DNA from 2 places in the Aliamphritea spongicola genome. Region 1 is predicted to be linked to the other one. Evidence: predicted binding sites of a transcription regulator. Region 1 holds the regulator's gene; the other holds the start of a gene.
The links. The regulator sigma-54, encoded in region 1, starts transcription at its own class of promoters, with help from an activator protein. The targets are predictions, from matches to a motif close to TGGCACNNNNNTTGCTNT.

Region 1 (5,774 bases):
ATCATAACCGACATGATACTTTTACCGTCTACCTGGCGGCCATCTTTGGCCAGCTGAATATCACAGCTGAACTTGCTGGTGAGATTAATCAGCTTAGCGGCAGCCCGGGCGTGCAGGCCAAGTTTGTTGATGATGGTTAGCTGTTGTTCCTGCATAAGTCCTGATACGCCTCCGTTGTTTACAGTGCCTGGCCGGTGCTGAAGTTTTCTGTTACTTCAGGGCAGTTCCCGGTGCCTGACATGAACATTATCCATAGTTCGTCTGAAATGGCTAGCCAGCTGCTCAGCGATAAATACCGAACGGTGGTGGCCGCCGGTACAGCCAATGCCGATTGTGACATAGCTGCGGTTATTTTTTTCAAATACCGGCAACCATTTTTCCAGATAGCCGGTGATGTCTGCCAGCATTTCGTTCACTTCTGTTTCCTGGCTCAGGAAGTCGATAACAGGCTGTTGCAGGCCGGTATACTCCCGTAAGGGGGGCAGCCAGTATGGATTAGGCAGACAGCGGACGTCGTAAGTGAAGTCCAGATCCAGGGGCAGACCATGCTTGAAACCGAATGATTCAAACTGAATGGACAGGCCCTGTTCCTGCTTCTGCATGATGCGCAGCTTGATGCTGTCGCGCAGCTGGTACAGCGACAGGCGGGTGGTGTCCAGGCGCAGGTCAGCCAGTTCCGCAAGAGGGCCCAGTAATTCGCGCTCATATTCGATAGCGTCTTTCAGGCTGCGTTGTTCGTTAGAGAGCGGATGTTTACGCCGGGTTGCGCTGTAACGTTTAAGCAGGACTTCTTCATTGCTGTCCAGGTATAAGAGTTCACAGCTGATGTTTTGTTTTTCCCGCAGTTTCTTCAGGATTGCCGGGAATTCTTCCAGGTTACTGAGCGGGTTACGGGCGTCAATACTGACTGCCAGCAGGGTTTTAGGTGCGTCGCTACTGCTTTTTTCCGGTGGCCGGGTGATCAGTTGGGGTAACAGGTGGGCAGGCAGGTTATCAATGCAATAGAAGCCGATATCTTCCAGTGCCTGCAGTGCAGTACTTTTACCTGAGCCGGAGCGGCCGCTGATCACTACCAGTTTCATGTCAGTTGTTCACCTTGTAATGGATCGCTGCTGCCAGTAGTTCTTCGCCGGAGGTAGCGCTGCGCAACTGCTGACGAAATTCGGTCTGGCTGAACAGTTCTGCAAGGTTACCCAGGGTTTGCAGGTGTTCGTCGCATGCGTCTGTAGGCACGAGCAGTACAAATAACAGGTCGACAGGTGCGCCGTCGATGGCGTCAAAATCAATTGGCTCTGCCAGCTGTACCAGACAGCCGACTACCTGATTGTAGTTGTCCAGTCTGCAGTGGGGGATCGCAACGCCTTCTCCGATTCCGGTACTTCCAAGGCGTTCCCGGCCGATCAGGCCTGAAAATATGTCTTCTTCTTCAAGATCTTCTGATTGTTGGGCGATGGTTTTGCTGATGAGTTCTAAAGTGCGTTTTTTACTGCCGCCCTCAAGAGCGTGAAGCACTCTTGAGGGGGTAAGTAGATCTTTGATTAACATAGGGTTTCAGAAACGTTGCTATTTGTGATTCTTCAGTTTTTCTTTATGTTTGATGACCTGACGGTCGAGCTTGTCGATCAGGCCATCAATTGCTGCATACATGTCATCGTGTTCGTGTGTGGCGAACAGTTGGCCACCGGCTACATGAACATCACCTTCGGCTTTTTGCCGGGTTTTTTCAATGCTCAGTGTAACCTGGGCATTGGTGATGTTGTCGAAATGACGTTCCAGTTTGCTGAATTTGCTGTGCACATAGTTGCTCAGTGATTCTGTCAGTTCGACGTGGTGACCAGAAATATTGATTTGCATGGCAATCTCCTTGTTAGTGCATTACGGATGTTATCCGTAATTTCATTAAACCAGACGCTTTCGCTCATTTGAAGGTGGAATATTCAAAGACTCACGATATTTTGCGATGGTTCGGCGGGCGACTTTGATTCCCTGTTCGTCCAGCAGCTGGGTAATTTTATTATCACTCAGTGGCTTGGCAGGGTTTTCAGCAGCAACCAGTTTCTTTATCAGCGCGCGTATAGCGGTGGAGGAGCAGGTTCCGCCTCCGTCCGTACTGACGTGGCTGGAGAAGAAATATTTAAGTTCGAAGATACCCCGTGGGGTATGCATATACTTTTGTGTGGTAACCCGGGAAATGGTTGATTCGTGCATGTCCACTGCTTCAGCAATGTCATGCAGTACCATTGGCCGCATGGCTTCTTCACCTTCTTCGAGGAAGTCCTGCTGGCGCGCGACGATTTCACGGGTGACCTTCAGGAGGGTTTCATTGCGGCTGAGGATGCTTTTAATAAACCAGCGTGCTTCCTGAAGGTGACTTTTCAGGTATGTGTTGTCAGGACTGTTATCAGCCCGTTTGATTAGATCGGCGTAGCTGTCATTAATGCGTAACCGGGGAGAGGCTTCAGGGCTGAGCTTTACCTGCCAGATGCCTTTTTCCTGGCTGACAAATACGTCAGGGATGACGTATTCAGAGTGGCTGGTGGTAATCATAGCGCCGGGTTTTGGATTCAGGGACTGAATCAGGGCTACCACCGCCTGCAGTTGTGGCTCTTTCAGCCGGGTCTTACGCATCAGTAGTTTATAATCATGGCTGCCGAGAATCGGCAGGTACTGGCTGGCGACTTTACGGGCTTCTTTGAGATACGGAGTATCTGCCGGTAACTGATCCAGTTGCAGTAACAGACATTCGCTCAGGTCACGGGCAGCCACCCCCGGAGGGTCAAATTGCTGTACCCGACGCAGCACTGCTTCGATTTCATCCAGTTCTGTTTCCTGAAGGTGAGGATCATCCTGGCTGGTGAAGTGTTCGTGAATCGCTTCCAGTTCAACGCTCAGGTAGCCGTCCGGGGTAATGCCGTCGATGATATTGGTGGCAATTAACTGATCCAGTTCACTCATCGGTGTGAGGTTTAACTGCCAGTTCAGGTGGTCCTGCAGGGTTTCAACCGCAGTATCATTGGCTTCAAAGTTACTGTCGCTGAAGTCATTATTGCTGGTTGACGCCGGTGTGGCAGTCTGAAAAGTATCTTCCCACTGGCTGTCAGTGGACAGTTCATCCGGAATATCTTCATTCCAGTCGCTGTCGGCTACATGGGTTTCTTCCGGCTCGGCGCTGACGGTTTCGGTGGTTTCCTGCTTGGCAGGTGCGTCAGCATCGAGCTCGGTTTTTGCTTCGGTATTTTCTGCGGCTTCTTCTTCGCCGACTTCAAGCATAGGGTTTGAGTCGAGGGCTTCCTGTATTTCCTGTTGCAGGTCAAGCGTTGACAGTTGTAACAGCCGAATCGCCTGCTGCAATTGCGGGGTCATCGTAAGGTGCTGGCCAATCTTCAGTTGTAACGCTTGTTTCATATAACTGCTTGTACCTGTCAGAGAATAGAAGGGGAGAAAACTACAGACGGAACTGCTCGCCCAGATATGCCTGCTTCACTTGCTGATTACTCAGTATATCTTCTGGTGCGCCAGCGGCAAGGATATATCCTTCACTGACTATATATGCCTGTTCACAAATATCTAATGTTTCACGCACATTATGGTCAGTAATCAGGATGCCGATGTTCTTACTCTGCAGATGTTTTATGGTGGCTTTTATGTCGGTGACCGAAATAGGGTCCACACCTGCGAAGGGTTCGTCCAGCAGAATGAAGCTGGGTTCTGTTGCCAGGGCGCGGGCGATTTCAACCCGGCGACGCTCGCCTCCGGACAGGGCCATCCCAAGGCTGTCAGCCAAGTGCGTTACATGGAACTCTTCCAGAAGTTCTGCCAGCTTTTCTTCACGCTGCTGCTTGTTCAGCTCAGGGCGGGTTTCAAGAATCGCCATGATGTTATTGCGTACACTCAGCTTACGAAAGATAGATGCTTCCTGGGGCAGGTAGCCGATACCTTTGCGGGCCCGGTTATGCATGGCTTGTTTGGTGAGGTCCTGATCATCGAGCAGAATGGTGCCTTTGTCAGCATCTACCAAGCCGACGATCATATAAAAACAGGTGGTTTTGCCTGCGCCGTTCGGACCCAGCAGGCCAACAATCTGTCCACGCTCAATATGCATGGATACATCTTTTACGACGGATCTGCCTTTGTAACTCTTAGCCAGATTTAATGCTTTCAGACTGCTCATTAATTGTCGCCGCTCTTCTCGCTGCTCTTATCACCGCTTTGAGCCGCTTTTGGTTGGATAACCATAATCACCCGTTCATTCGAAGATTTGTCGTCGCTGAATGCTTCAATGGTACTTTTTTTCATGTTGTAGACGATACGGTCTCCGGTAAAGACATCTCCGCCCTGGGTGACCTTGGCTTTGCCAGTAATAACCAGTATTTCAGCGGTAGTATCGTAATCCAGCTTGTTACCATAAGCATGGGTGAGTGGTTCCTGCTTATTGGGTTTTTGCTCGTAATGTGCGGGGCTGCCCAGAGCTTTGATATTCGTCACGCCGCCGTTTTTCTGTTTTAACTCAACGGTGCTGCCTTCAATTTTCAGGGTGCCTTGCTGCACATTGACGGCGCCCTTATATACCGTAATACCGGTCAGCTCATTCATATTGGCACTGTCTGCGGCAATATGGATAGGCTGTGACTTATCTTCAGGCAGTGCGCTTGCCAGCCCGGAAAACAGTGCTGACAGCAGGATAAATGGTGTTGCAATACGGCTAATTGACATAGTGAAGCCCTTTTACTTGGGATTGCAATTCGACAGTGTTGGCGTTGAAATCAGCTTCCATGCCAACACCTGTTGTGCGGCCTGACTGATCGGATATTGTGACTTTTGCAGCGGTTTGCGCAAGCTTTTTCTCGGTATAAACCGTCAGGGTTTCCGTCTTCAGGGTCTGTTTCAGTTCAGGTTGCTGAAGATCCCGGACAATTACATTACCGATAAAATCGACGAGTTTGTTTTTATCCGGCATTTCAGCCTGATGACTGGTGATTGACTGGGTGATGTTGCCGTCTTTATAAAATTGCAGCTGAGGTTTCTGTAATTCAAGTCGTTCTTTAGCCAGCAGGTGCTCGGTAAACTCGGCCGTCAGAGACTGGGTTTGTAAACCGTCGGTGCCGAAGTCTTTAACATGGCTTTGCTTGATAAAGTAATCCGCCTGTGGGTGTGCAGGTTTGTCTGCTTTACTGGCCGCTTTCTTGGCGCTGTCCTGCCAGCCCAGATAAAAAACGCTGATGCTGACAATGATGACGGCGCTGAATATACGCAGGCGGGAACGGATACTCACAGATATTCAGCCCAGATTGCATCAAGTTTATTTTGCGCTGCCAGAATGATTTCGCAAAACTCTCGGCCTGCGCCCTGACCGGCCTGGCGACTGGTACACCAGTCGGCATGCTGGCGGACAAACTGATGGCCACCATTGACGGTCGCGCCAAAGGTTACTGCACGGATGGCTGCCAGATCAGGCAGGTCATCACCGATGTAAGCGGTATTTTCTGCGTTAAAACCGGTATCAGCCCACAGCTCTTCGAGCGCGGTGAGTTTGTCTTCCCGTCCCTGATACAGGTAGGCAATGCCCAGTGATTTGGCTCTTTTTTCAACCTGCGGGGAGCTTCGGCCAGTGATGATTGCCGTCTGGATGCCTGCTTTTTGCAGCATTTTGATGCCAAGGCCATCCAGGGTGTTGAAATTTTTGATTTCGCTGCCGTCGGGCAGAAAATTCAGCTTGCCGTCGGTCAGTACGCCGTCGACGTCAAAAACAGCCAGCCGAATATTTTGCATCTGCC
Region 2 (5,774 bases), on a different contig from region 1:
CCGCCCTGCTGAATAACATGTTTGCCCCAACCGGTTTCCAGTGCCGCCTGAGCTAACAGCACTTTTGGATCAACGCCCAGTTCACCGGCAACTTTTTCAGCAATAGGCATCAGCGACCCGACAAATTCTTCCGGCGTTTCAAAACGCCCCGGAAGCTGTTCATTAACCGCCGCCACCTTCTCTGTTGTTCTCACAGGCTGGACCGACTCTGCTTTTTCAGGTGCAGACCGCTGCTGGGCCTGACCTAAAATTGCCGAAGCGGCAGCGCTGGCTGTACTGTCAAACGCCCGGCTTAACAGTTGTTCCGATTCGGAAAGGTTATTTTTCTCTTCAGCCTGATCAGACTCAGCATCCAGCTGAACGCCATAACCTGCACTCAGCTGTTTAACAATAATGTCAGCCAGACCGATACCGCCGGATTCAGACAGGTCCTTGGTGAGCTGAGTATCCGCCATATCCTGATAAAACTTTACTTTTGAAGAGTTAAGCGGGTTATCTGAACTGAAAACATCATTTGCCTGCCGCATACTTTTCATCATCATATTCATGAAAAGTTGCTCAAACTGCTCAGCAACCGCCTGCAGAGCCGCAGGATCTTTGTCCTTGGCCTGCTGACGCAGCTTGTTCATTTCATTGAATTCGGTATACAGCTGTGCGTTCTGGCTGGCATTCGTTTTCATATTAAATCACCACCAGCTCTGCTTTTAACGCACCTGCCTGACGCAGTGCTTCCAGTATTGCCATCAGGTCGCCGGGAGCAGCTCCTACCTGGTTCACAGACTCAACAATGTCCTGCAACGACGCACCCGGCGCGAACTCGAACATATGTCCGCTGCCTTCATCCACTTCAATACCGGTACGGGGGGTAATAACTGTCTCACCCTGAGAGAGCGGATCAGGCTGATTCACATCAATATTTTCATTAATCGCAACGGTCATACCGCCATGAGTAATTGCTACCGGAGACACCCGTACATTCTGGCCAATAATGATCGTGCCGGTCCGTGAGTTAATAATCACTTTCGCCACTTCCTGAGCAGGCTGAACTTCAAGATTTTCCAGTACAGAAAGGAAAGATACCCGCTGCGAAGGGTCCCGCGGAGCACGTACCCGGATAGAGGTCGCATCAACGGCCTTCGCCATATTCGGCCCTAACAGGCTGTTAATGGTTTCAGATACCCGGCGTACCGTGGTGAAATCAGGATGATTCAGATTCAGCACCAGACTATCCCCCTGTGCAAAAGCATTGGGTACCGTCCGCTCCACCGTTGCACCGCCCGGAATCCGGCCAACACTCGGTACGTTCAGTGACAGACGTGAACCGTCGGCACCTTCCACACCAAAGCCCGATACGACCAGGTTACCCTGAGCAACCGCATAAATCTGACCGTCCGCACCTTTCAGTGGCGACATAATCAGGCTGCCGCCACGTAAACTCTTAGCATCACCCAACGCGGAAACAGTGACATCAATCACCTGACCCGGCTTGGCGAACGGTGGCAAATCCGTATGGATCGCAACCGCAGCAATGTTCTTGGAGGACGGGTCAATATTTGGCGGAATCGCCACACCGAAGTTATTCAGCATATTTCTGAAGGTAGCTGAGGTAAAACTTGTTTTATCCCCGGTGCCGTCAAGACCAACCACCAGACCATAACCCACCAACTGGTTACTGCGGACCCCGGCCACTGTTGAAATATCCTTTAAACGTTCAGCAACTGCAGCAGTACTCAGCAGAAACGAAGCAGCGACCAGTACAAGTGACTTAAGCATCTGTCTTCTCCTGATTAAAATGGCCACAACTGACCAATAAAGAACTGTGATAACCAGCCCATGGTATTTGAGTCATGCACTGCACCGGTTCCACTGTAAGAAATCCGGGCATCAGCAATCTGAGTCGAGTTAACGGTATTGTCCGCACTGATATCTTGTGGACGAATCATGCCGCTGACACGAATATATTCATCACCCTGATTTAAGGTCAGCCATTTCTCACCTTTGACAATCAGTACACCGTTGGCCAGCACTTCATGAATGGTGACCGAGATATTACCGGTAAGGCTGTTACTCATATTCACTTTACCTTCACCGTCAAAATCTGTCGTTGAGTTACCGAAGTTGGCAGATAACGGCTTACCATCAATTGTCAGTGCTTCACCTAAAATCGTCGGCTGAGCAATGGTCTGGTTATTACTCTTATCGATCTCTGTTTTACTGTTCTTCTGCGAAGAAGTACTTTCCTGCAGAACAACCGTAATGATGTCGCCAACACGGTGCGCACGGCCATCACCATAGAGGTTAATGTTGGTTGCACTGCTGAAAATTGAACCGTTCACCGACTTAGGCGCCTGCAGCGACTGTGGCCGGATCGGCGCGAAGTGCGGGTTATCCGGCTTCGGCGGTGTATTAACACATCCGGTCAGCAACAGAACAAAACCAACAAGAGTAAGAACCTTATTCATAATATTCACCCAAATACGCTTACAGCTGCTGAGTCACGAAGGACAGCATCTCATCTGCCGTTGAAATTACTTTGGAATTCACTTCATATGCCCGTTGAGTGGTAATCAGATTCACCAACTCTTCCACCGCATTCACGTTGGAACCTTCTAAAGAGCCCTGCAAAAGTGCCCCCGTGCCGCCTTCACCCGGGTTATTCAGAATAGGCGCCCCACTGGCATTGGTTTCCAGAAACATGTTCTGACCAATGGCTTCCAGGCCCGCTGGGTTCACGAAGTCAGCCAGCTGAATCTGACCTATATTCTGTGCAGCGGTATTACCTGCAGTAACTACTGATACCTGGCCATCCTGGCCGATCGTCAGTGTCTGCACTTCCGCCGGCAAGGTTATCCCGGGCTGCAATACAAAGCCTTCTGCCGTAACCAGTTCATTATCAGAATTAATCTGCCACTGACCGTGGCGGGTATAACCGGTTTCTCCGGTAGGCAGCGTGACCGGGAAAAATCCTCGACGGCCATTAATTGCCACATCAAACGCATCGCCGGTGTTCTCAATAGAGCCTTCCTGAAAAAGCTTTTGAGTACCAACGATCCGCACCCCGGTTCCCAACTGCAAACCGGAAGGCAGCTGTGAACCTTCCGCCGACTCAGCTCCGGGCTGACGCTGGGTCTGGTACATCAGATCTTCGAATACAGCCCTGTCACGCTTGAAACCAACAGTACTCACGTTTGCCAGGTTGTTGGAAATAACCCGCAATGATGTATCCTGCGCCGACAAACCTGTTTTCGCTACAAATAACGCACTGTTCATTCTTTTACCTCTCTAAACAGCTCTTCAACGGCTGTTTTTTATTCTTAGTCAGAAAGCTTTATTCGCTCACCGAATACTTACTGATTAAATATTATCCCTGCAGCTGCAAGATACGTGCCGCTGCTGATGAATTTTCTTCTGCCGTCTTCATCATTTTCACCTGCATCTCATACTGTCTGGACAGAGAGATAATCGACGTCAGTTCAGAAACAGAATTTACATTGCTGGTTTCCAGAAAACCGGAAACAACTTTGACATCATTTGCCGGCGGCAAAGGCACAGGATTGCCGGTACGCATGAACGAGTCCTGCCCTTTGAACAATGTACCGGGCTCCGGGTTAACCAGCTTGATACGGTCAACGACCGCTAATGCTTCCGGCCCTTCACCCAAAGGCTGAACGGTAATGGTGCCGTCACCGCCAATATCCAGTTTTTCAAATGCCGGCAAGGCAATAGGAATACCACCATTGCCCATAACCGGAACGCCACCGGCGGTTACCAGCTGATTTTGTTCATTAATCGTAAATTCGCCAGACCGGGTATAAACCTCTTCACCGTTGGCATTGATCACTGCAAACCAGCCATCGCCTTCAATTGCGACATCCAGCTCCCGCCCGGTAGGCGTCAGCACCCCTGAAGTAACATCCGTGGCAGGCCGCTCGCTCATGGCATACACCCGGGACGGCAAACCTTCCCCATACACAGGCATCGCCCGTGCCTGAGCTAAATCAGTTTTAAAGCCGGTCGTATTTACGTTAGCAAGGTTATTTGAGTGCGCATGCTGTGAGCGCATATTTTCCCGCGCGCCACTCATGGCAAGATACAGCACTTTATCCATTACTCTTCTCTCTACGTATCAGCTCAAGCGGAAATGCATTGCCGCTTTTTCAATATATAGAAGAAAGCAATTAGTGTGCCAAGAAATAAAACAGGAATACCCGGCAGGTTAAAAACCGGCCGGGTATGGAAAAGAAAACAGAAAAGTTAAATCTGAAGTATCGCCTGCGTCACCGTATTCAGGGTTTCAAGCGTCTTCGAGTTCGCCTGGAAGTTTCGCTGCGCTTCAATCAGCCTTACCAGCTCACTGGAAAGGTCAACGTTCGACTGTTCAAGTGCTGCAGATCGCAAGCTACCGTTCAAACCGGTTCCCGGCGGGTTCAGAATCGCATCGCCTGAGGTCAGTGTCGCAATCCATTCGGTATCGCCCGCAGGCTGCAAGCCCGACTGGTTTTCAAAGGTAGCAAAAGCAACCACACCCAGGTTTTGCGTCTGGCCGTTTGAGAAGCTGGCAACCATTTCACCGGTTTCAGCAAAGGTAACACCGATCAGGTCACCCTTGGTATAACCATCCTGCGTTGCGGCCTTAACAATAGAGGCGGATGCAAACTGGGTGGTATTGGTAATATCCAGCTCAATAACCGTTGTCGGGTCAGCAGGGTCTGCACCGGTAATCGAAATATTCGGTGCGGTTCCGCCAAGCGGCACGTTCGTGCCGTTCACTGAACTCAGCAAACCGTTAGTCGGATTAAACGTCACCAGAATCGGGCCCGGCTCTGAAGCACCACCCGGCTCACCCGGATCAGGCGCCTTACCCAGATCCAGCGTCTCAGTACCGTTCAGGTATGCATACATCCGGTAAACACCTTCATAGGAGTTATCACCGGAATCAATGGTAGAAATCGCCATAACAGGCTGAGTGCCAGGCGTTGTAGTGGAACCGTCGCCAAAGTCAACTTCCAGAATATCATTTGGCACATTACCCGACTCAGGCTTATAGGTAATAACCAGTTGGCCTGAAGAATTAAACTGCACCGATGCCACATCAGGATTCGCATCCAGAATTGCCGCCTGATTAGCAGCAATTTTAGAAGAAACCGTTTCCTGCGTATCTGCTGTATCAAGCTGAATTGTCACCCCACCAATGGAAATTGATGGCGAACCATCCAGAGTACCACTGGCAAAAGCAGCACTGTTAAATGCATAGGTATGGGTTTCACTTGCCGATAAGGTAGTCGAGGTAATAGCAACATCTGATAATAAGTTACCCGCACCATCACGCACCTGAATATCATCCACATCCGTCGCAGACGCCTTAAAACGGACATCCAGTGACGTACCGTCCGCCGCAACCTGAACAGAACGAATTCGACTGTCTGCATTCAGTAATGACTGAACCTCATCACCAAACTGACGTAAAGTTGTTGCGCCAGTCGCAGTACCGCCGGTCAAAGTACCAAAGCCGACTGCTGGCGCTGATTCTGAGTCATCAAACTGAAAAAACAATTTGGAAGAATCTGTCGGGTCTTCAGCAATGTTTATCAGAACCGGTTCATTCGATGCACGGTTAGCATTATAGTGATCAATAATTGCCTGCTTTTGAGCTTCAATTTTATCACCCAGATCAGCAGGTGAAGTCGAAGCAACAATCGTGGCAGCCGGTACGGTAACCGTACCAATAACCATACTTACACCGGTAATACCCGCTGCAGCACCTGAAATATCAA

Region 2: the regulator sigma-54 is predicted to act here: its motif matches at 4,172-4,189, upstream of flgF (flagellar basal-body rod protein FlgF).

What each region holds. Positions count from the first base shown of each region.
Region 1 is NZ_JAFIDL010000009.1:53,782-59,555, reverse strand. Features, by position in the region: gene JYB63_RS20055 (HPr family phosphocarrier protein) at 1-155, opposite strand, end outside; gene rapZ (RNase adapter RapZ) at 216-1,082, opposite strand; gene ptsN (PTS IIA-like nitrogen regulatory protein PtsN) at 1,084-1,545, opposite strand; gene hpf (ribosome hibernation-promoting factor, HPF/YfiA family) at 1,564-1,854, opposite strand; gene JYB63_RS20035 (RNA polymerase factor sigma-54) at 1,900-3,405, opposite strand; gene lptB (LPS export ABC transporter ATP-binding protein) at 3,446-4,171, opposite strand; gene lptA (lipopolysaccharide transport periplasmic protein LptA) at 4,171-4,713, opposite strand; gene lptC (LPS export ABC transporter periplasmic protein LptC) at 4,703-5,272, opposite strand; gene JYB63_RS20015 (KdsC family phosphatase) at 5,269-5,774, opposite strand, start outside.
Region 2 is NZ_JAFIDL010000005.1:9,401-15,174, reverse strand. Features, by position in the region: gene flgJ (flagellar assembly peptidoglycan hydrolase FlgJ) at 1-680, opposite strand, end outside; gene JYB63_RS15040 (flagellar basal body P-ring protein FlgI) at 682-1,773, opposite strand; gene flgH (flagellar basal body L-ring protein FlgH) at 1,788-2,462, opposite strand; gene flgG (flagellar basal-body rod protein FlgG) at 2,482-3,270, opposite strand; gene flgF (flagellar basal-body rod protein FlgF) at 3,362-4,108, opposite strand; gene JYB63_RS15020 (flagellar hook-basal body complex protein) at 4,255-5,774, opposite strand, start outside.